Linked DNA regions of Desulfopila inferna. The protein of the gene in region 1 binds, or shares a complex with, the protein of each later gene. Links are inferred from orthologs where the notes say so. Each region holds a gene or a part of one and is shown on either strand. Other genes may lie near its edges. The genes, in order: dnaG and dnaB.

What was found.
Region 2: the proteins of dnaG (region 1) and dnaB are in contact, whole or in part, in a crystal structure (PDB 2R6A), measured with the Geobacillus stearothermophilus proteins. The link is inferred for Desulfopila inferna from one-to-one orthologs. Residues at the interface, in WP_049624496.1 of Geobacillus stearothermophilus: Lys456, Leu457, Leu458, Pro459, Ala460, Asn463, Ala464, Leu467, Leu535, Leu536, Ile537, Ala538, Gln544, Glu545, Asp548, Tyr549, His552; in WP_033016901.1 of Geobacillus stearothermophilus: Ser13, Glu15, Ala16, Gln18, Glu91, Leu92, Asp94, Ala95, Val96, Pro97, Thr98, Ala99, Ala100, Asn101, Tyr104, Tyr105, Ile108.

Annotation. Positions count from the first base shown.
Region 1 is NZ_JAFFQE010000004.1:347,271-354,896, reverse strand. Bases 1-2,997 are described here. They hold dnaG (DNA primase), read right to left. Parts: upstream 2,411-2,997; coding sequence 590-2,410; downstream 1-589. Other genes in these bases: JWG88_RS12485 (hypothetical protein), read left to right, coding at 2,577-2,997; JWG88_RS12495 (sigma-70 family RNA polymerase sigma factor), read right to left, coding at 1-419. Outside these bases: more of JWG88_RS12485, read left to right, coding at 2,998-3,299; JWG88_RS12480 (HDOD domain-containing protein), read left to right, coding at 3,660-4,547; JWG88_RS12475 (ABC1 kinase family protein), read left to right, coding at 4,559-6,241; JWG88_RS12470 (triose-phosphate isomerase), read right to left, coding at 6,247-6,954; JWG88_RS12465 (DUF167 domain-containing protein), read right to left, coding at 7,180-7,473; JWG88_RS12460 (DivIVA domain-containing protein), read right to left, coding at 7,485-7,626. UniProt on the Escherichia coli protein: RNA polymerase that catalyzes the synthesis of short RNA molecules used as primers for DNA polymerase during DNA replication.
Region 2 is NZ_JAFFQE010000001.1:187,212-199,810, reverse strand. Bases 1-2,810 are described here. They hold dnaB (replicative DNA helicase), read left to right. Parts: upstream 1-626; coding sequence 627-1,994; downstream 1,995-2,810. Other genes in these bases: leuS (leucine--tRNA ligase), read left to right, coding at 2,059-2,810; rplI (50S ribosomal protein L9), read left to right, coding at 20-475. In the rest of the region: more of leuS, read left to right, coding at 2,811-4,554; LPS assembly lipoprotein LptE, read left to right, coding at 4,673-5,194; tRNA dihydrouridine synthase DusB, read left to right, coding at 5,563-6,507; JWG88_RS00755 (bifunctional 5,10-methylenetetrahydrofolate dehydrogenase/5,10-methenyltetrahydrofolate cyclohydrolase), read right to left, coding at 6,615-7,502; JWG88_RS00750 (NAD-dependent malic enzyme), read right to left, coding at 7,981-9,723; JWG88_RS00745 (KamA family radical SAM protein), read left to right, coding at 10,096-11,154; JWG88_RS00740 (sensor domain-containing diguanylate cyclase), read left to right, coding at 11,293-12,599. UniProt on the Escherichia coli protein: The main replicative DNA helicase, it participates in initiation and elongation during chromosome replication. Travels ahead of the DNA replisome, separating dsDNA into templates for DNA synthesis.

The DNA.
Region 1 (7,626 bases):
TGCCTGATTGCCGGAATAGCAAGAGATGTAGAAAAAACAGCATTCTGTATCCTTCTCTTCCCGTCTTCCATCTTTTTGGCGAGCTTGAGTTCTTCTTCGTGACTCAGCAGTGTGAGCGAACCCATCTCACGCAGGTAAATATTCATCGGATCCACCGAATGCTTCCCCTCTTTTTCATAACTTCTGGATAATCGGCGCCGGTCTCCCCTTCTGCGGTCTCCAGAAGAACCGCGACGGCGGTCTTTTTCCTTGGAACGGCGATTTTCAGACACATCTTCTGGAAGAAATACAACATCTTCTTCTTCCGGGGAAAATATGCCTGTTAAATCATCAACATCTGAATCCTCCTCAGATATTTCCTCGGATTCTTCATAATCCTGATCAATTTCGTTTATGCTGTCCTGAGTTTCAAGACCCATATTCTTCCCCTTTACCTCGAAACGGCAATGCCTTCAGGTTTGTAAATTTGAGTAGAATTTGGTGGCAATCCTGCCAACACAACTACTGAAACAGTATATCAAAATTTATTTAATGCGCAATAAACACTTAAAAATCTGCACAAAAACATCCTTTCGACATATTCCATCACCTATTCTCCGTATCCTCTCATCTCCCTCTCAATGGTTTGTTTTTGCAGTAACAGCTTTTCCAGGGCGACAAAATCATTTTCTTTTTGCGCCTGTTCTATCTGTAAAGTCAAGCTCCTGGAAAGATTACGTTGATTCTGCCCATCCAGCCACTCAAGCAACTCCTGCAGTTCCTCCTCCGCCTGGTCAGCAGCGCTGCCGATAAAATCGGAGCGGGAGGCATTAAAGAGCATATCTGCCACGATATTTCTCTCGGGGCCTTCAGGCAAGGCCGAAAAAATCTCTTCCGGCTGCACTTCGGAGTTTGCTGCCGTCATCATTTTGATCTGTAGAAAAAGTATCTCTCCAACTCCCCCTCGCAGTGTTTCGCGCAGATTCTTCTCTTCAAGCTCCTTGAAGTAGCGTGGATTCATAACCATAAATTCAGCTAGCCTTTTTTGTGCAGGAGAGAGGGGCTGCAGTCTGATTTCCTCTCTTTCCTGTTGAGGCCGCGCCACTTCCTTCATCCGCTGAGCTCCATTTTCCTCCGAACTCACTGATTCTTCAAGTCTTTGCGGGTCAACCCCTAATCTATCGGCAAAATGGGCAATGATGACCGAACGCTGCAATGGAGAGTGGGCCGCAGTGACCAATGGTTTTATCTCCTCAGCTATCCTGCTTTTCCCTTCAAGAGTGAGACCATGTTGCTGTATAAGGTGTTCCACCAGAAATTCGGAGAGATCCCCGGCTCCTGCAAGAAGAGCCTGCAAAGCATCCAGGCCTTTTTGTCGCACAAATGTATCAGGATCGTGGCCCGGTGGAAGCAGCGCCACCCTGGCATGAACTTTCTCCGCCAGAAAATACGGGGCCGCCCTCACCGCCGCCTTGACCCCTGCCTCATCTCCGTCAAACAGCAGAATCATCTCCTCGCTGTATCTGCTCAACAGGCGAATCTGGGAAGCGGTGAGCGCTGTTCCCAACGGGGCAACAACGTTGGTGCAGCCATGGGTAACCAGAGATATCAGATCGAAGTTTCCCTCGACGATAATCGCTTTTCTACTTCGTCGGATTTCCTCTCTCTGTTGATAGAGACCGAGTAAATTTCTGCTTTTGTTGTAAATAGGACTTTCCGGAGAGTTCATATACTTGGGCTGCCCCTGCCCGACTATGCGGCCGCCAAAACCTATGATCCTGCCCTTGGCATCAAAAATAGGAAAAAGAATTCTGTCTCTGAACCTGTCATAGCGCCCACCTTTCTCGCCTCGGGCCAGAAGGCCTACCTGCTCGGCTATTTCAGCTTCGGCCGAGGACAGCCGGGTCTCCAGAAAATTCCAGCCGGCCGCCTCCTTGGCCGGAGCATATCCTATTTGAAAAAGGGACTGGATATCCTCAGGGATTTCCCTTTCTCGCAGATATAGCCGGGCGGCACCATCCTCCTTCTCGTCGTGGAGTTGCTGTCTATATATACGTGCGGCCTTCTCCGTGACATCGTACATCCGCTGAAGTTTTTCCTCTCTTTCTTTTTCCTTTCTGGTGACTTTTTTCCGAGGAAGTGCAATATTAAACTTATCGGCAAGATATTTCAGGGCTGTGGGAAAATCGTAATTGTGATACTTCATCAGGAATGAAAAAACATCGCCGGACTCATGACAGCCGAAACAATGATAAAACTGCTGAGGCCCATGCACCGAAAATGAAGGAGTCTTTTCGTTATGAAAGGGGCAGCATCCCAGATAGCGAATTCCGCTTCGCTTCAGTTCGACATATTCACCTATAATTTTAACGATATCGGCCTGTTCCTTGACGGACGCAGTGATGTCCTGACGTGTTTCAATAAATCCCATAACCGTACCTTATAAATGTCATGACATGCTCTTTCTCTTTTCACCTGACAAAACATAACGACGATTTGCCGATATTCAATATCATAATACAGTTACCTGCCCCGTTCACTGATAAAACAGGGAAAGGCATGACCGCCGAACCTCAATTTTCCAGAAAAACAGGTAGATGGATAGCATAGAAAATATTTTTGCCCTCGAGGTAAAAAAAGAGATTGCAGAAAGATATTTCGGCTTCCGTAAAATTATAGAGGAAGATACCGAGAACTATCTTCATCAGATCCAGATGGTCTCCACCGCATTACAAGAAACTCTCGGTCACGACCTCCTCTGCATCTACTCCCTGCTTTGCCGAAAAAGCCTTATCGATGAGTTTTTCGAGATCACCGGTCTGCCTCACGGGCTGTTTCTCGATTCTTTCACAAATTCACCTCCGGATAAAGAAAAAATTTTCTCCAGCCGGCGCTGCAGAGGACTTACCAGAAAGGGGTGTCTGCAGAATGTGTTATTTGACGCCTACGAGGGCGCCGAAAAACACATTCTCGACTATAGGAAATCATACCGGGAGCTTGATGAAGACCATGCCACAATATGTGCGCAGATAAAGCTGTTCTACCAGAAAAATGACATCCATACCATTCTCGATTTTCTCCGCGGCCTTGATGGAAATTCTACCTCGAATGGTTCAATTGCCGGCATTGAAGAATCGCGCAGAAAACTCGAGGAAAAGATGCGGATACATCCACCTCCGCCCGTGCATGAACTGCTTATCGATATACCGGCGATTCCGCCACGGAAATCCATCCGCAAAAAGCTGAAAAATCTGGCAGAAGAAGCAGGCAAACAGCAGCCTCTGCTGGACCTCCGGGAACTGAAGTCCAAGCCCAGCTGACATCCTCCGAGGGAGCCATCCGCTCAATTTCTTGCGAATGCAGGGAAACCTCACTGACTTTCCTGAAAGCTTTCCGAAGATACCGGTTCTCTGATCATTCTGAAAGGGAGAGCACCTTTCTGCTCCATCATGCCGGCCAGGATGACATAATTATTCCGAATGAGTTCAGCCTCCGGTATTTCTTAAAAAAATCATGCCCTCAAAGAATATTCTGACGGAATTTGCCGATAACGCCGCTAACAATTCGTCTCACTGGTGTGCTTAAACACATTGATGTCGTCAAAGAAAAGGGTATACTGGGAGGAAGATCTTGAAAAACAAAAATACGGATAAACTTCCCCATAAAGTGAAGACACCTCTATGTCGCAGGCTCACCTTGATGCAATCTACAGCCGGATCAATTCTTTTCCTTCTCTGCCGGCAACTGTCTCCAATGTGCTGAAGGTAACCGGCGATCCGGAAAGCTCCGCCAATGATCTGATGATAGCTATTCTTCCCGATCAATCAATGTGCGCTGCTCTTCTGAAAATCGCCAACTCCGCATTTTTCGGCCTGCCTCGACAGGTCTCCACTGTTGAAAAAGCCGTTATGGTGCTGGGTTTTGATGAAATTAAAAATATTGTTCTGGGAAAAGCAGTCTTCAACTCTTTCAAAGAACTCCAGAGCAGCAACAAACAGAGCATCGAACAATTCTGGTCCCACTCTTTTACCTGCGGACTGGCCGCAAAAATCATTGCCGAACGTGTTGGACTGTCCCCCAGCGAGATGTTTATCGCCGGCCTGATTCATGATATCGGCAAACTTGCCATGCTGATTACCTTCCCAAATATTTATTCCCATTTACTCAGAAACTCGGAAGAAAACTGGCTGCAGAGCTGCGACAACGAAAGAGAACTCTTTTTTATCAGCCACGATGAGGTGGCCCACAGGATTCTGAAACGCTGGCTCTTTCCACCCAGGCTCCTGAATTCGGTAGGCTTTCATCACAGGCCGGGCGAAACGGGCAAGATGCAATTGTTTTCCTCGGCAATTCAGATAGCCGACGTCATCGCGCACATCTTCCATGCCCCATGGGGATCTTCGTCCACTGCCCACAGGACGCTGATCCTCAATATGCAGGCTGACATTTTCGATATCTGGCATGAGCTTGAACTTCCATGCAGCAGTGAAGAGATTCAAATCTGGTTCGATCTCCTGCGAATAAGCCGGGAAAGGGATACCGCCATCCTCTCTATTTTCACTTCCTGAACAGCGCGTAAATGAAAATCCATTCTCTGAAAAGGACCATTCAAAATACCAAAAGACTGGCAGAAATTCTTTCCGTTCTTACAAAATTCGGTTTCCGCGGTGTTATCGTCGATACCGGGCTTTCACGAATCTTTGACGTAAAGAAAGAAGATGCCGGTGAAATACACGAAAAAGCTCTGCCGAGATCCATACGCATACGCAGGGTCCTGGAGGAACTTGGGCCGACTTTCATCAAGCTTGGTCAGATCCTCTCAACCCGGCCGGACCTGATTCCACCCGAGTGGGCCGAGGAATTTAAAAAACTCCAGGATCGTTGCACTCCGGTGTCCTACGAAGAGATTCAAAATGTGCTCACCGTTGAATTTGCCGGCAGGCTCGAACTCCTGTTTTCCTCTATCAGCGAGGAACCCCTTGCCGCTGCATCCATGGCGCAGGTTCACAAAGCCAGGCTCATAAGCGGCAAGGATGTGGTCATCAAGGTTATTCGTCCCGGCAACCGTCAGATTGTCGAGGAGGACATGGGCCTTCTGCAGAGTCTGGCGCAACTGGTCGAACAGTATTTTTCCAATCTCGGCTACAGTCCGATGCTGGTGGCCAAAGAATTCTCCCGCGAGATTCTCAAAGAGGTCAATCTCATCTATGAAGGCCAGGCCACTGACAGACTGCGCCGCTATTTTGAAGATGATGAAAATATCAGCTTTCCCTTAGTGTATTGGGAAGCAAGCACCCGCAATGTCCTCACTCTGGAGGAAATTAAAGGCCGGAGGCTTTCCACCATCTCTCCCGATCAATTGGGTGCGGCAGAGCGCAGGGATATCGTGGCCAAGGGAACTGACGCGGTTTTCAAACAATGTCTTGAGTTCGGCTTTTTTCACGCCGACCCCCACCCGGGCAATATTTTTTTGTTGCCGGAAAACAAGCTCTGCTTCATCGACTGCGGCATGACCGGTCAGCTGGATAAAAAGACCACAGATCTGCTCATCGATCTGGTAGCCGGCATCATCCGCGGGAATCTCGACAAACTCAGCAGGGTCGTTGTCGAGCTGACCGACGCCGATCCCGCCATTACCGCAAGCCGCGATTTCCGCTCGGAACTGCAACATCTGGTAAGTCAGGTGCAGGAAAGCAACCTGCAACGAGTCGACATCAGTACTTTATTGAAAGATTTTTTCGCTCTACTGCAGCGCTTTCATATCCAGTGCCCGGGTGAGCTTCTCCTGCTCACCAAAGCTCTGACCGTCATCGAAAGCGTCGCTGAATATTTTGATCCGACCTTTGATGTCCTTGGCCATGTCGAACCGCAGATACGCAAGGTGGTCTCACGCCGATACAGCTACAGCGCCATCCGGGACAGAATGATGAAGGCAGCGGGGAGCTACCTGGAACTGCTGGAGGGCATACCTTTTGATCTCCAGCACTTTCTGGATCAAATCCGCCGCAGCAGCTTTACCCTCAACCTTGAACTGAAACGCATTGAAAATCTGGCTGAAAAAATAGACCTGGCCAGCCGGGTCATGGGATTGGCCATGATCATATCGGCACTCATCGTGGGATCATCCATACTCATCCTGGCCGATCATATCTCACAGGAGCACGGTTTTCTGCGGACCATAGGGCTTATCGGCCTGGTCCTTGCCGGCGCTTACTCCTTCGGCTTCGTCGTCTCCATTCTTCTCCCCAAAAAGAGAAGGTAGCAGCATCACTTATTCATTGTGTGGCAGACGGCCTTGAGAATGGTATGAAACGACTGTGCTTCAAGACTTGCCGAACCGACAAAGAGTCCAGCTATTCCCTTGATATTCGCATACTCGTCGACGATATCGGGATTGAGGGCACCGCCGTAGACAATAGGCCATTTGGGATGCACCTGCGAGATGAACTCGGCGGCCTCTTTGATCTTCTCCGGCGTCTGCGGAATCCTGAAATTCAGAGATTCCACCGGGCCATAGGCGATTATCACCGAGTCGGTCTCAATATCGTTTAAGGAGGTCAGCTGAGACATGGCATAGGGCTGATCGACACAAACGATCGGCGTGAGCCCGGCATCAATGGTTTCACTCACCTTGTTGCCGACATCCTGAGAGGTCTCGTGAAAATATCGTCTCCTCTCCGAATGGCCGACAATCACATATTCCGCCGTCCCTTTGAGCAGATCAGCTGCTATTGCGCCGGTATATGGCCCCTTGGGAAAAGGTGACACATCCTGGGCGGCCAAGGACACGTTTTTCAAATCAAGTGATCGCAGATACTCTCCGGTTTTTTCGAGACAGAGAAAATTCGGCGCTATAATTACCCGCACATCATCGTGCGGCGTATAGAGTCCGGCAAAACCATCGAGCCAGATCTTCGCCTCTTCAAAACGTTTATACGACTTCCAGTTGCCGATGACAAAACGTTTTTCACCCATAGTAACTCCTTAATTTTGCAAAAAGTTGCCACGACACTCTAAGATGGCGGGTAAATAGTTCGATATACAGGACGCAGTCTTTCCGCTCCTTTTTTTATTGGCTTACTCCTGAGAATCCGTCATAAAAATAAGCAATCGAAAATGTATTTAAATCCGTGATCGGCCCTATAGCCAGGAACTTATCAGGCTCGGCTGGGTTAGTAGAAATACGACACATTCGCCAGGTTATAAATATGGCGTTATTTTTTTTCTGATTTTATCTGCATCAAGATCACCCAGAAGACAGGTTTTCTTGCGTGAATGTTCACCACGAAGAATAATAACTTCCTTTTTTTTCAGCTCAAATAAATCCGCAAGAAATGCGACAACCTCTCTGTTTGCCTTTCCATCCACCGGCGGTGAAGCCACTGCCAGCTTGAGCATACCGTCGTGCAGCCCTACGATTCCGGTCTTGCGGGCTTTAGGCTGCACGATTATCTTCAGCGCAAACCTGTTATTTCCTGAGGCGCTAATAAACACCTGTCACTCACTCAATCACGGTTATCTCTGTTTTCACCCATCTCATCCTTCATGGAAAAGATATCATCGGTTCTATTTTCTTCCGTTCCGGGCAGATCGAAGTTCATGCTGATGGCATCGAGATCGACACCTTCGAGATTGGTGTTGTTCAGC
Region 2 (12,599 bases), on another replicon or contig:
CTATTGAGGGAGTCAAAAAATGGAGCTCATTCTTAAAGAAACTATTAATTCACTTGGCCAGGAAGGCGATGTAGTAAAGGTAAAGCCCGGTTTTGGGCGGAACTACCTGCTGCCTAAAGGCAAGGCCGTTATCGCCAACGCTCAGAACAAAGCCCTTTTTGAAAAAAATCGGGCAATCATTGAAGCGCGTCTTGCAAAAGAGCGTAAAGAAGCGGAGGCGCTCGCCAAGAAACTTGCCGGTATTTCTGTTGAGATTACACAGCTCGTCGGCGAGGACGAGAGGCTTTTCGGCTCGGTAACCAGCGGCGATATCTGCGAAAAGCTTGCAGAGCACAACATACATATCGACAAACGGCAAATTGTTCTTCCCAATCCTATCAAAACCGTCGGCGTCACCACTGTTCCAATTAAAGTTGGTTTTGAGATAACAGCAGATATTCAAATAAAAGTTTCTGCCAAGGATACTAACGAGTAAATGTAATTTGAAATCCGGCCAAACAGAGATATTGATCAGCTTCATGAAGTTTTGCCGGTGTCCGGACCCGTTCGACCTCTACACACCATATGAGATAATGCTCTCTATGGTGTGTTTGTGTTTTCAAAAAACAGTGTAGAAAGAAAAGACAATGAGTAATCCGTCAACTTCATTAGCACAGTCCAGAGTCCCCCCCCAGAACCTTGAGGCTGAACAATCCGTCCTCGGCTCCATCCTGCTCAAAAACAATGCTTTCGGCAATGTTGTTGAAGTGTTGCATCCTGATGATTTTTATTCTCCCGCGCATCGGATCATCTTCCATGCGATGATGTCATTGTTTGAAAAAAATGACCCGCATGACATCATTACCCTGGCCAATTATCTCAAGGATCAAAATTCCCTTGATCAGGTTGGCGGTGCTGCATATCTGGCCAATCTCACTTCTATTGTGCCGGTTACAGCCAATATCTCATCATATGCCAACATCATTAAACAAAAAGCCGTCTTACGAAAACTCATAGAAGTTAATACCGAAATTGCCGGCAGGTGTTACGACGAACAGGGTGAGATAGACCAGCTTGTCGATGACGCCGAGCAGGCGATCTTTGATATTGCGGGGAAGAAAAGCGGGCAGAATTTCACTCCTTTAAAAGAAATTATCCCGACAGCCTTTGAAAAAATCGAACAGCTCTTCAAACGCAAGGAACTCATTACCGGGGTACCGACCGGATATTTTGAAATTGATAAAATGACCGCCGGACTGCAGCCTTCCGATCTTATCATCCTGGCGGGAAGGCCATCCATGGGAAAAACAGCCTTTGCCATGAATATCGCTCAACATGCCGCTCTGGTAGAAAAAACAGGAGTGGCGATTTTCAGTCTGGAAATGTCAAAGGAACAACTTACCATGCGATTGTTGAGTTCTGTCGGCAGAATAGATTCACAGAGAATTCGCACGGGCAAACTTCACGATGAAGATTGGCCCAAGCTGACTCGCGCAGTTGGCATGCTGTCTGAGGCTCCGCTCTATATCGATGATACTCCGGCGATCTCCGTCTTGGAAATGCGGTCAAAAGTACGCAGACTTGCTTCACAGTATCCGATAGGCATGATACTGGTCGATTATCTTCAACTTATGCGGGGACGAAACAGCACCGAAAACAGGACCCAGGAAATTAGTGAAATTTCCAGATCATTGAAGGCATTGGCCAAAGAACATAATGTGCCTGTTCTCGCCCTCTCTCAGCTGAATCGTGGGCTTGAAAGCCGAACCGACAAACGGCCGATGATGTCGGATCTTCGCGAGTCGGGCGCTATCGAACAGGATGCCGACATCATCTGTTTTATCTATCGCGACGAGGTTTACAACAAGTCGGAGGATAACCCGGACATGGGTACGGCTGAAATCATCATCGGCAAGCAGCGTAATGGACCTACCGGTGTGGCCAAGTTAACATTTATTAAAGAATTCACAATGTTCGAGAACATGAGCAACTTTGATGATTCCGATTACCATTAATAATTCGACTGTTTTCAGGAATCACCAATACCACTATCAACACAGCGCAACTGAGAGTCTTCCAATGGGTGAAAATACAACAAACAGTTTATGGTACGACTTTAAAGCCATTGAGGCGAAATGGCAGCAAAAATGGGAAGTTGAAAAATCATATAGTGTTTCCGAAGATTCCACCAAGGAAAAATACTATGTCCTGGAAATGTTTCCCTATCCCTCCGGTCGTATTCATATGGGACACGTCAGAAACTATTCCATTGGGGATGTCGTCGCCAGATACAAGCGCATGCGCGGCTACAACGTTCTTCATCCCATGGGTTGGGATGCCTTTGGCCTTCCTGCGGAGAATGCAGCCATCAAGAATAACACCCACCCTGCGGAATGGACGTATCAAAACATTGACTACATGCGTAATCAGCTGAAACAGCTCGGTTTTTCATATGATTGGGAAAGAGAGATAGCCACTTGCCATGAAAAATACTACCACTGGGAACAGGTATTATTTTTGGAAATGTACCGCAAGGGACTGGTTTACCAGAAGGTCACCACGGTGAACTGGTGCGAATCCTGCCAGACGGTTCTTGCCAATGAACAGGTAGTGGAAGGTGTTTGCTGGCGCTGTGATCAAGCCGTTCTTCCCCGTGAAATGAAAGGCTGGTTCTTCAAGATCACCGATTTTGCCGAAGAACTGCTCGCCGATCTCGATTCATTGACGGGATGGCCGGAAAAGGTTCTCACCATGCAGCGCAACTGGATAGGTAAATCCACCGGATTAAATTGTGAATTTAAAGTTGACGGCGCCGACGCATCCATTGCAATTTTCACAACCCGGCCGGATACAATATTCGGCGTCACCTTTCTTTCACTTGCTCCTGAACACCCGTTGCTGCACAGTTTGATTGCCGGCACCGACAGGGAAAAAGAAGTTACAGAATTTGCCAACCGGATCATTACCGAAAAGCAACGCAGCAGCCATGAGGAAGAACCGGTCAAGGAAGGTATATTTACCGGAAGGTATTGCATCAATCCTTTCAATGGTGAAAAAATTCCTATTTATGTCGCTAACTTCGTTCTTATGGAATATGGAACAGGTGCAGTCATGGCGGTACCGGCCCACGATCAGCGGGACTTCGAATTTGCCAGGAAATATAATCTCGAAGTCCGTCCAGTCGTCATTCCGGAAAACCGAGATTTAGATGGAGAAACTATGGAGGAAGCCTCCATTCTTCCCGGCGTGCTGAGAAATTCCGGTCACTTCGACTCAATGGAAAGTATCGAAGCCCAGAAGGCCATTATTGATTATGCCCGAGAAAATGCTTTTGGTTCAGCTCAGACGACGTATCGGTTAAGAGACTGGGGGATCTCAAGGCAGAGATTCTGGGGAGCACCCATTCCCATGGTTTATTGCGACAAATGCGGGATACAGCCGGTACCGCAGGAAGATTTGCCGGTGAAACTGCCTCAGGACACGCCAACTTCGGACGGCAGTTGTAAGCCCCTGCACCAGCGTAATTCCTTCATTGAAACATCATGTCCAAACTGTTCCGGCCCGGCACGACGGGAAACCGACACCATGGACACCTTTGTTGAATCCTCATGGTACTTTGCCAGATACACCTGCCCTTCCTACACTGATGGACCTTTGAACAAGGCAAAAGCATCATATTGGCTTGGAGTTGACCAGTACATCGGCGGCGTGGAACATGCTATCCTTCACCTTCTCTACTCCCGTTTTTTCACCAAGGTTCTCAGGGACCTCGGTTACCTGGATATAGCTGAGCCCTTTACCAACCTGCTCACTCAGGGAATGGTGATAAAGGATGGAGCCAAGATGTCAAAATCAAAAGGGAATGTGGTTGACCCGCACGATCTCGTTATTGAATATGGCGCCGATACGGTACGGTTGTTCAGTCTCTTTGCGGCTCCGCCGGAAAGGGATCTGGAGTGGTCTTCCCAGGGTGTTGAAGGCGCTTCACGCTTTCTTAACCGGGTTTTTCGTTTCATCGATGCCAACAAGGCAAGTCTGCATGATCGCAAAAGCACTCTGCCGAAGCTATCTGGAAAAGGACAGGAACTGCATCGCAAATGTCACCAGACTATTCGTAAAGTAACCCATGACATTGAGACGAACTTCCATTTTAACACTGCTATCAGTGCGGTTATGGAGTTGTTCAACGCTCTTTCTTCCCTCACCGCGGAGGGCGGAGATGCCGATGTCCCGGACGCAGTTATCCAGGAGGCGGTGGATACTCTGCTGCTTCTGCTCTCTCCCATGGTTCCCCATTTCACCGCGGAAATGTGGCAAATATGCGGAAATAGCGATGATATAGAAAGCAGAACCTGGCCTGAATTCGATAAGGAAGCTGCCAAAGAAGACATGCTGACCATAGTCCTGCAGGTAAACGGCAAGGTCCGTTCGCGTCTGGAGGTGCCGGCCGATATTGATGACCAGTCTCTTAAAGAAATGACAATGGAAGATGAAAAGATCAGACGTTTTCTTGGCGAGAAACCTGTGAAAAAAATTATTGTGGTAAAGAAGAAACTTGTTAATATCGTCATTTAGATTTAGATAGGTTTGTCTGGGGATAAGCGCTACCGCTCAACCATTCGGTCATTCTTTGGCGAAGAAACCGATTTCTGGTAATTTGATCATAGTTGTCACAACTTAACGGAGTTTACAATTGAAAAACAAAATCTCTATTCTTTTATGTATTGGCGTGCTTTTGATTGTGGTATCCTGTGGTTATAGAAATCCTTACGTTTATACCGGGCCTGATAAATCCATCTATATCACCTCCTGGAAAAACAGGACCAGTGAGCTTCAGCTCGAATCAGAAATTTATCAATCGTTGCTGCAGTGGTTCCAGAAGAGTGATTCCTTGAATATTGTGAAAGACAGGTCCTCCGCGGATCTGATATTGGCCGGAGAAATTATCTCTATTGACTTGCCGAGCCTCTCTTATGGTGCAAACAACACGACTCAGGAGGTCAAGCTTCTCCTTAGGGTCAGATATATCCTCAAGGATATCGAGACCGGGGAAATACTCTTCCAGCAACCAAACCAGCTGCGCACCGAAGAATATGTGGTTTCAGCAGATTCTTCAGTCACTCGTGACAGTGAAGAAAAAGCCCTTGAAACCATTATTGACGAACTCTCCCAGGATATTTATCTGCAAACTTTGACAAAACTGCCCACGCTTTAGCACCACCCAAACCCAGCCGTGCCTGACAAGTGCCTTTAGACGAATTGCTTTTTAAAATACCAGGAAAATAATTCGTCAGGCACTAAACCAGCGGCGGCGAAACAGGATAATAGCCCAGCCCCATAGAGACAACCTCACATTTTTTATGGCGGTTTGCCAGGAGTAACATGATGCTGACGGCAGCTATCCTGAACCTGCCTAATTGTTAATGGCTAATGGATAATGGTTTAAAAGGTTCCTCGCCCAACTCTCTCCCCATCATCTTTGCGGGTTAAATACCCATCGATGTCAGGAGTTCACTGATCTTACGGCAATTGACTTAAGCACCCTTGTCCGAGATTAACGCCTTTCTTCTTGCTTTTTAAATAATGCTCAGTATCGCCAACATCCAACTCTCTTCGCCTTTTGTCCTCGCTCCACTTGCCGGCTACAGCGATTTACCATTCCGGCTATTATGCCGGGAATTCGGCGCAGGAATGTGCGTCTCGGAAATGATCAGCTGTCATGGCCTGGCTTATCAGCAGAAAAAAACGCTGCAGATGCTCAGCTCCTTTCCTGCAGAAAAGCCGGTGTCGTTCCAGCTTTTTGGTGCCGATGTCTATATGATGGCCAAGGCTGCAGGGATTCTCAATTCCTTCTCTCCTGATCTTGTCGATATCAACATGGGGTGCCCCGTTAAAAAAGTCACCAAAAAAGGCGCGGGGGCCGCCTTAATGTCTACACCCGAGCTGGCTGAGAAAATTATCAGAGAGGTTGTCAAAAACAGCGAGGCTCCGGTAACGGTCAAATTTCGCAAAGGTATCAATGCCCACTCGATATCCTGCGTCGATTTCGCCAAAATGGTTGAAGAATGCGGTGCTGCTGCCGCAATAATTCATGGCCGCACCTGGAGCCAGGGATTTACCGGTATTGCCGATTGGGAGTGTGTTGCGCAGGTAAAAAAGGCAATATCCCTTCCGGTTATCGGCAACGGTGATATCGGCAGTTTTCAGGAGGCACGGGAACGATTACGGACTTCAGGCTGCGACGGTGTCATGATCGGCAGAGGTGCATTAGGGAACCCTTGGGTTTTTTCTGAGGACGGGCGTCCTGGCCTACCAGCCGATATTTTCAAGGGAGCGAGCCGCCATCTTGAGCTGATGCAGCAACACCTGGATGTGGAGCGCCTGCTCGCCGTCATAAAAAATCACATAGGCCGGTATGTTAAGCATATGAAAGGAAGCGCCCAAATACGTAAACAAATATATGAGAGCTCATCATTTACTGAACTCCATACCTTGATGAAAGATCTTGCGTCGAACCAGCAGGTGTGAAGAAGTTACAGGAGTTGAGAAAACTCCTGCGGAAAGATAGGGGGAATGAAAATCGCCCTGCAAAACTGCCGCTTTCGGCTGAACGCAGGACGATTTTATTTATCTGATCAAATCAGTCCTGCCGCCATTTTGGCAGACTGCAGAGTATTTTTCATAAGCATGGTAATCGTCATAGGTCCGACACCACCAGGTACGGGCGTGATGACCGAGGCCTTTTCCTTAACAGCGTCGAAATCAACATCTCCGGCAAGAATAGCTTTACCTGATTCTGTCTTGCCTATTCTGTTCACTCCTACATCCATTATAGCCACACCATCTTTGACCATATCCGCGGTTACCATTTTCGGAACACCGACGGCGGCAATAATTATATCGGCCCGGCGGCAGTGAGCCGCCATATCTTTTGTTCTGGTATGGCAGACGGTGACGGTGGCATTTCCTGATTCTCTTTTCTGCATCATCAGGTTTGCCATAGGTTTGCCGACGATGTTGCTTCTTCCGATGATCACCACCTCAGCACCACTGGTCTCTACACCACTTCTGGCCAGGAGTTCGAGAACACCATGAGGTGTGCAGGGAAGAAAGCATTTCTCGCCCAGTACCATTCTCCCTATATTGACCGGGTGAAATCCGTCTACATCTTTATCCGGATTGATTTCGTTGAGGATCAACCCTTCATTGATATGCTTGGGCAAAGGTAACTGGACCAGGATGCCGTTACATGAATCATCAGAATTATATTTTCTTACAAGCTCGAGAAGCTCGTCTTCAGGTGTGTCGGCATCTAAAGTTATCTGTTCGGAATGGATACCGATGGCATGCGCGGTCTTGTTCTTGGCAGCAACATATGATTGTGAAGCGGGATCTTCTCCTACTAGGATGGTCACGAGACCTGGTATAATGTTGTGCTTTTCTTTTAATTCGGCGATTTCTACTTTCAGTTCTTCCCTGATTTGCTTAGCTACTTCAGTACCGCTGATAATTTTAGCTGTCATTTTTTTCACCTCTTGTTGAAAGCTTATCTTGAATGTTTCTCCCTCTCGTCTGGAACCCCTGTTTAAGTCCCTTATATACCGTCCGCAGGTTGCCGGACAATCTCTCGAAATAATAGCTTAAAAGGCAATTTATTGGAATGATTGTTAATCCATCTCTTCAAAAAAAAAATATTTTAAAATGATGATAGTGCAAAAATTCGCTATGTTCCCCGAATGGCTGGATGAAAGTAGCGAAGACCCGAGATAAGCAAGTACTTTGGATACCCTTGGGGTGCAGGGACTTTTTATGATGCCATCAATAGATTGGTTCTGCTGATAAGCCGGTACCTCCAGCACAGTTATATTCAGCTGAAATACCACGCCCTGCTACAAAATGCCAAAGAATTATAAATAATTGACCAAAGCCAACGGATAAATTCCTGCCAAACAATCAAACCCGCAACTATTCAAGACTATCATAAAAACCGGATATCCGGAATTACATAGCAACAAGCGGCAGATAGTCTGGTTCCCAGCGCATCTTGCGGATCAACTTTTTCATTCGCTGCTCATCGTTTTCATGTTGGAAATCTGAAAATACACAAGGTCTGCTTACTCCTTCTCTTACTGCACTCATGGCCACCGCAAGTGCAACTTTGAGTGAAATATTTTTCAGCTCGGCAAGCCGGGGAACAAGGCAGCCTTCTTCCATTTCGTCTCGTGTTACACAATCGGACACCGCCCTGGCTGCAGCCGTAAAAAATTGGGGAAGCACTTCCTTTGCGCCGGAAGCCAGAATGCCTAACCCTATGCCTGGAAAGACCAGAACATTGCTGGCCTGCCTGGTGGTATACACCTTCCCGTCAATATGAAATGGTGAAAATGGGCTGCCTGTGGCGACAATGGCCCTGCCATTTGTCCACTTATAGATATCCAGCGGCTGCGCTTCAATAACAGACTCAGGATTGGAGAGCGGCAGGATCACGGGCCTGGAGGTATTTCCGGCAACTGCATCTACCACCTCCTGAGTAAAGCAGCCGACACATCCTCCCTGCCCCGAGGTGCCGACCAGGACTGTGGCGCCGGATTTGGCGATTATATCTTCAAGATGAAGGTTTTTTTCCCTTATCCAGGGGAATTGATTGACATCCTTGGCATATCTCTTTTTATACAGCTCACATTGACGCCCTTTATAGATTATGCCTTTTGAGTCGAGGGCGAATATTCTCTCCTTGGCCTTGGCGGCAGACAGGCCTTCTTCCATTAAAGCAAGTTCGAGCTGTTCGGCTACACCTACTCCGCATGTACCGGCACCATGAATCAGAAATATCTGATCGGTAAGTTTTTCTCTTTTTATTTTCATGGCCGTCAGGATAGATGCCAGCACGATAGCTCCCGTCCCCTGAATATCTTCATTGAAGGAAATCAGTTCATCACTGAAAGCATCTCGGGTGGAAAAGGCATTCTGCTTGGTAAAATCCTCCCATTGACAGATTGCATGGGGGAAAACATTCCTGAATGCACGGGCAAACCTGCCGATAAACTGGAGGTATTCCTCCCCCTGGAGCCGCTCATGACGCCAACCTAAATATTCGTTATCGGCCAGCAGCGATTCATTGTTCGTGCCGACATCAAGCGATATCGGCAAACAGTGCCAGGGAGCTATTCCGGCACCCTGAGTGTAGAGCATCAGTTTGCCGAGACAGATGGCAATTCCTCCGACACCCTGGTCACCAACCCCGAGGACTCCCTGATTATCTGTGACTACAGCGATCCTGATATCCCGATGAGCATATCTCCTGAGGATGTCCTCGGCATTATTAATATTACCGGGGTATAAATGTATGCCGTTGGCCTTTCGGAACATCGAAGAATACTGCTGTACAGCCAGTTCAACGGTAGGTGTATAAATAATACCGATATATTTTTCTATATCGCTTTCTATGACCGCATGAGCAAGGGTAACATTTCTATCAAAAAGTTCGCGAATAAACCGAAATTTTTCGACATCGTCCTGCCGCGCCTCAACCTTGCCTTTGGTCGCCTCGACCTGGCTGTCGAGATCACGAACAGATGGCGGCAGAACACCCTCGAGACCGAGCATTTTTCTCTCTTTGAGGTTGAACGCCGTTCCCTTGTTGACAAAACTTATCGCATGAACGGACGGACCGCTGTCGTAGACGAGGATTTCTCTGGTATTTCCATATTCATCATATTTAAATCTGTATTGATTAGTCGCCATGTATAATCCTCAATGCTCGATTCAATAAAAAAGTGGTAACCTCAGCAGCATCCCATCTGCACCCGATCAACCCGTAAAACATAGGCACACTATAGTTCTCCGGGCTGCTCGGAGTCTGCGCTTACCTGCGCACAACTGGAGCGCTGCTGAACAGTTATAGTTCAGGGCAAACTGCCGGTTTTTAGCTTCTTGCTGAATAGTTACAAAAAGTTAAGCTGGCTCAGGAGTCCATTGACTTTTTAGTGTATTGCTCCTAAAAGTCTTCCACTAAAAACAGCAAAACGGAAAGTACTTTAAAGAAAAAGCAAACAGCTCAATTACAACCACCAAGATAAATATCCAGCTCTGCTGAGCTAGAAGTACACTACCATAATGACCTCCATGAAAAACTGGCAAGAGATACTCAGACAAAGTGTAACAACTTTCGCCGATCTTCAAAAGCATTTAAATTGCGATAATAACGTATTAGAAGATGTTATAGCAACGTTTCCAATGCGGATTAATCCATATTTTTTAGAATTGATTCAAAAGCACGGAGCCCCACTGAGCCGTCAGGCAGTTCCGAATATCCTGGAAATTCAGGACACTGTGGGTATATCGGATCCTCTTGATGAAGACAATCTCAGCCCGGTGAATAACCTGGTTCATAAATATCCGGACAGAGCACTTTTTCTGGTGACTAATCGATGCGCCATGTATTGCCGATTCTGTACACGCAAAAGAAAAGTCGGAACTGAAAAAATGCGGATTACCGCCAAATCCCTTGAAGACTGTTATCTTTATTTGCGCGCTACGCCGCAGATCCGGGAAGTGCTTATCTCCGGAGGCGATCCTCTGCTCCTTGAAGATGATAAATTAGAAGATATACTCCGCAGGCTCAGGGAAATACCCTCTATCGAAGTGCTCCGTATCGGCACCAGGGTTCCCGGGACACTTCCGATGCGGATTACGAAGCAGCTTGTCGACATGCTGAAGCGGTATCACCCTCTCTACATCAATACCCACTTCAATCACCCCCTGGAGATAACCGCAGAGGCGAAAACCGCCTGCAATCTTCTGGCAGACGGCGGAATTCCGCTGGGCAACCACACAGTTCTTCTCAAAGGAATAAACGACAGCAGCGAGATTCTCCGCCGCCTGTTCCTTAATCTCCTTAAAATCCGCGTTAAGCCGTATTACCTTTTTCAGACGGATTTGACGTGTGGAACCAATCATTTCCGTACCCCAACGGCAAAAGGCATAGCTATAATGCGGGATCTTATTGGTCACATTTCAGGGATGGCCATACCCACCTTTGCCCTTGATGCTCCGGGAGGAAAAGGCAAAATACCACTGACTCCTGAATATATAATCAATCATGGCTCAGATCTCAGCTTTACCAACTATACCGGGGAGATCTGTCACTATCCTGAGCCCGTCGATACCTTTTAAAAAGCTAACTTTCAGGGTAGATCCCCAATTTTGAGCTCCTTGCTGAAATAGTTATTTAAAAAATTTATCCCTCTTGAACGAGAGTAAAAATTAGCTTACTCTTAGCGCGTATATTCATTCCCTATCCTGGAGAGCATCATGAAGCAAAAAGATATCCTCAAAGAGGTACTGAGATCCGAAGATCTGCCAACACTGCCGACGGTGGCATCAAAGCTGATTACCCTTACTTCCAAGGAGGATACCACTCTTTCTGATATTGCCGAACTGATATCAAAAGACATTTCCCTATCTGCCAAGATATTGAAGGTATCTAATTCGGCGTTCTACAGTTTTCCGCAACAGATCGGCTCCATCCATCAGGCCGTATCGATTCTCGGCACTAATGCGGTCAGGAGCCTTGTACTCTCTTTTTCCTTTCTTTCCATTAAATCGGGCAGTAATGCCTCCAAATTCAATTTTGAACAATTCTGGCAGCGCTCCCTGGCGCTCGCGGTTGCCTCAAAGCTTATTCTCGAAAAGGTGAAGGAAGCCGATACAGAAGAGATATTTATCTCCGGACTTTTACAGAATCTGGGAGAGCTCATCTTTGCCCGCACTTTCGCAGCAGAATATGATCGGGTGCTCCACGAAGTTGCCGACAAACAGCATGACACCATCCTTGCGGAAGAGAGTGTAATCGGGGCCAATCACTGCTTCGTCGGGTTCGAAGTCGCCAGGAAATGGGGTTTCCCGGAAACACTGCTTCTGCCCATTCTGCATCACCACTCTCCAGATAGATTTGAAGGTAAGAGCGCAAAACTCAAGCAGATGATCAATGCCGTCTATCTCTCCGATATCCTGATTAATATTCTCTATTCAGAAAAGCCTGAAGATTATCACAGGCAATTCCGCAAGGAAGCCAGGAAACTGCTTAAAATCTCCCCTGCCGATATCGAATCCATTCTTGATGATATCCACAATCAGGTGGAAAAGGCCGGCCACTATTTTGGCCTGAAGATCAAAAACACCCGTGCCATTCAGGATATTCTACAGGAAGCCAACATCCGTTTGAGCCTGCTTAACCTCGATTATGACCAAATGAACAAGCAGCTCATTCAAACAAAAATGACCCTCGAAAATTTAACCAAAGAACTTGAAGAAAAAAATCGTATACTGGATAATCTTGCCAATGTCGATGGATTGACCGGCGTCTTTAATCACAGGTACTTCCAAAATATCCTGGATCAGGAGATAAGCCGGGCCGAACGCAATGACAACTGTCTCTCCATTGTCTTCTCAGATATCGACCATTTTAAGAAATTTAACGATAATTACGGCCATCAGGCAGGTGACTTCGTTCTCAGAGAATTCTGCGGCGTCTTGAAAAACCATCTGCGAAAATATGATGTGCTGGCCCGTTATGGCGGTGAAGAATTCGTTATTATTCTCCCCGAAACGGAGGAAAG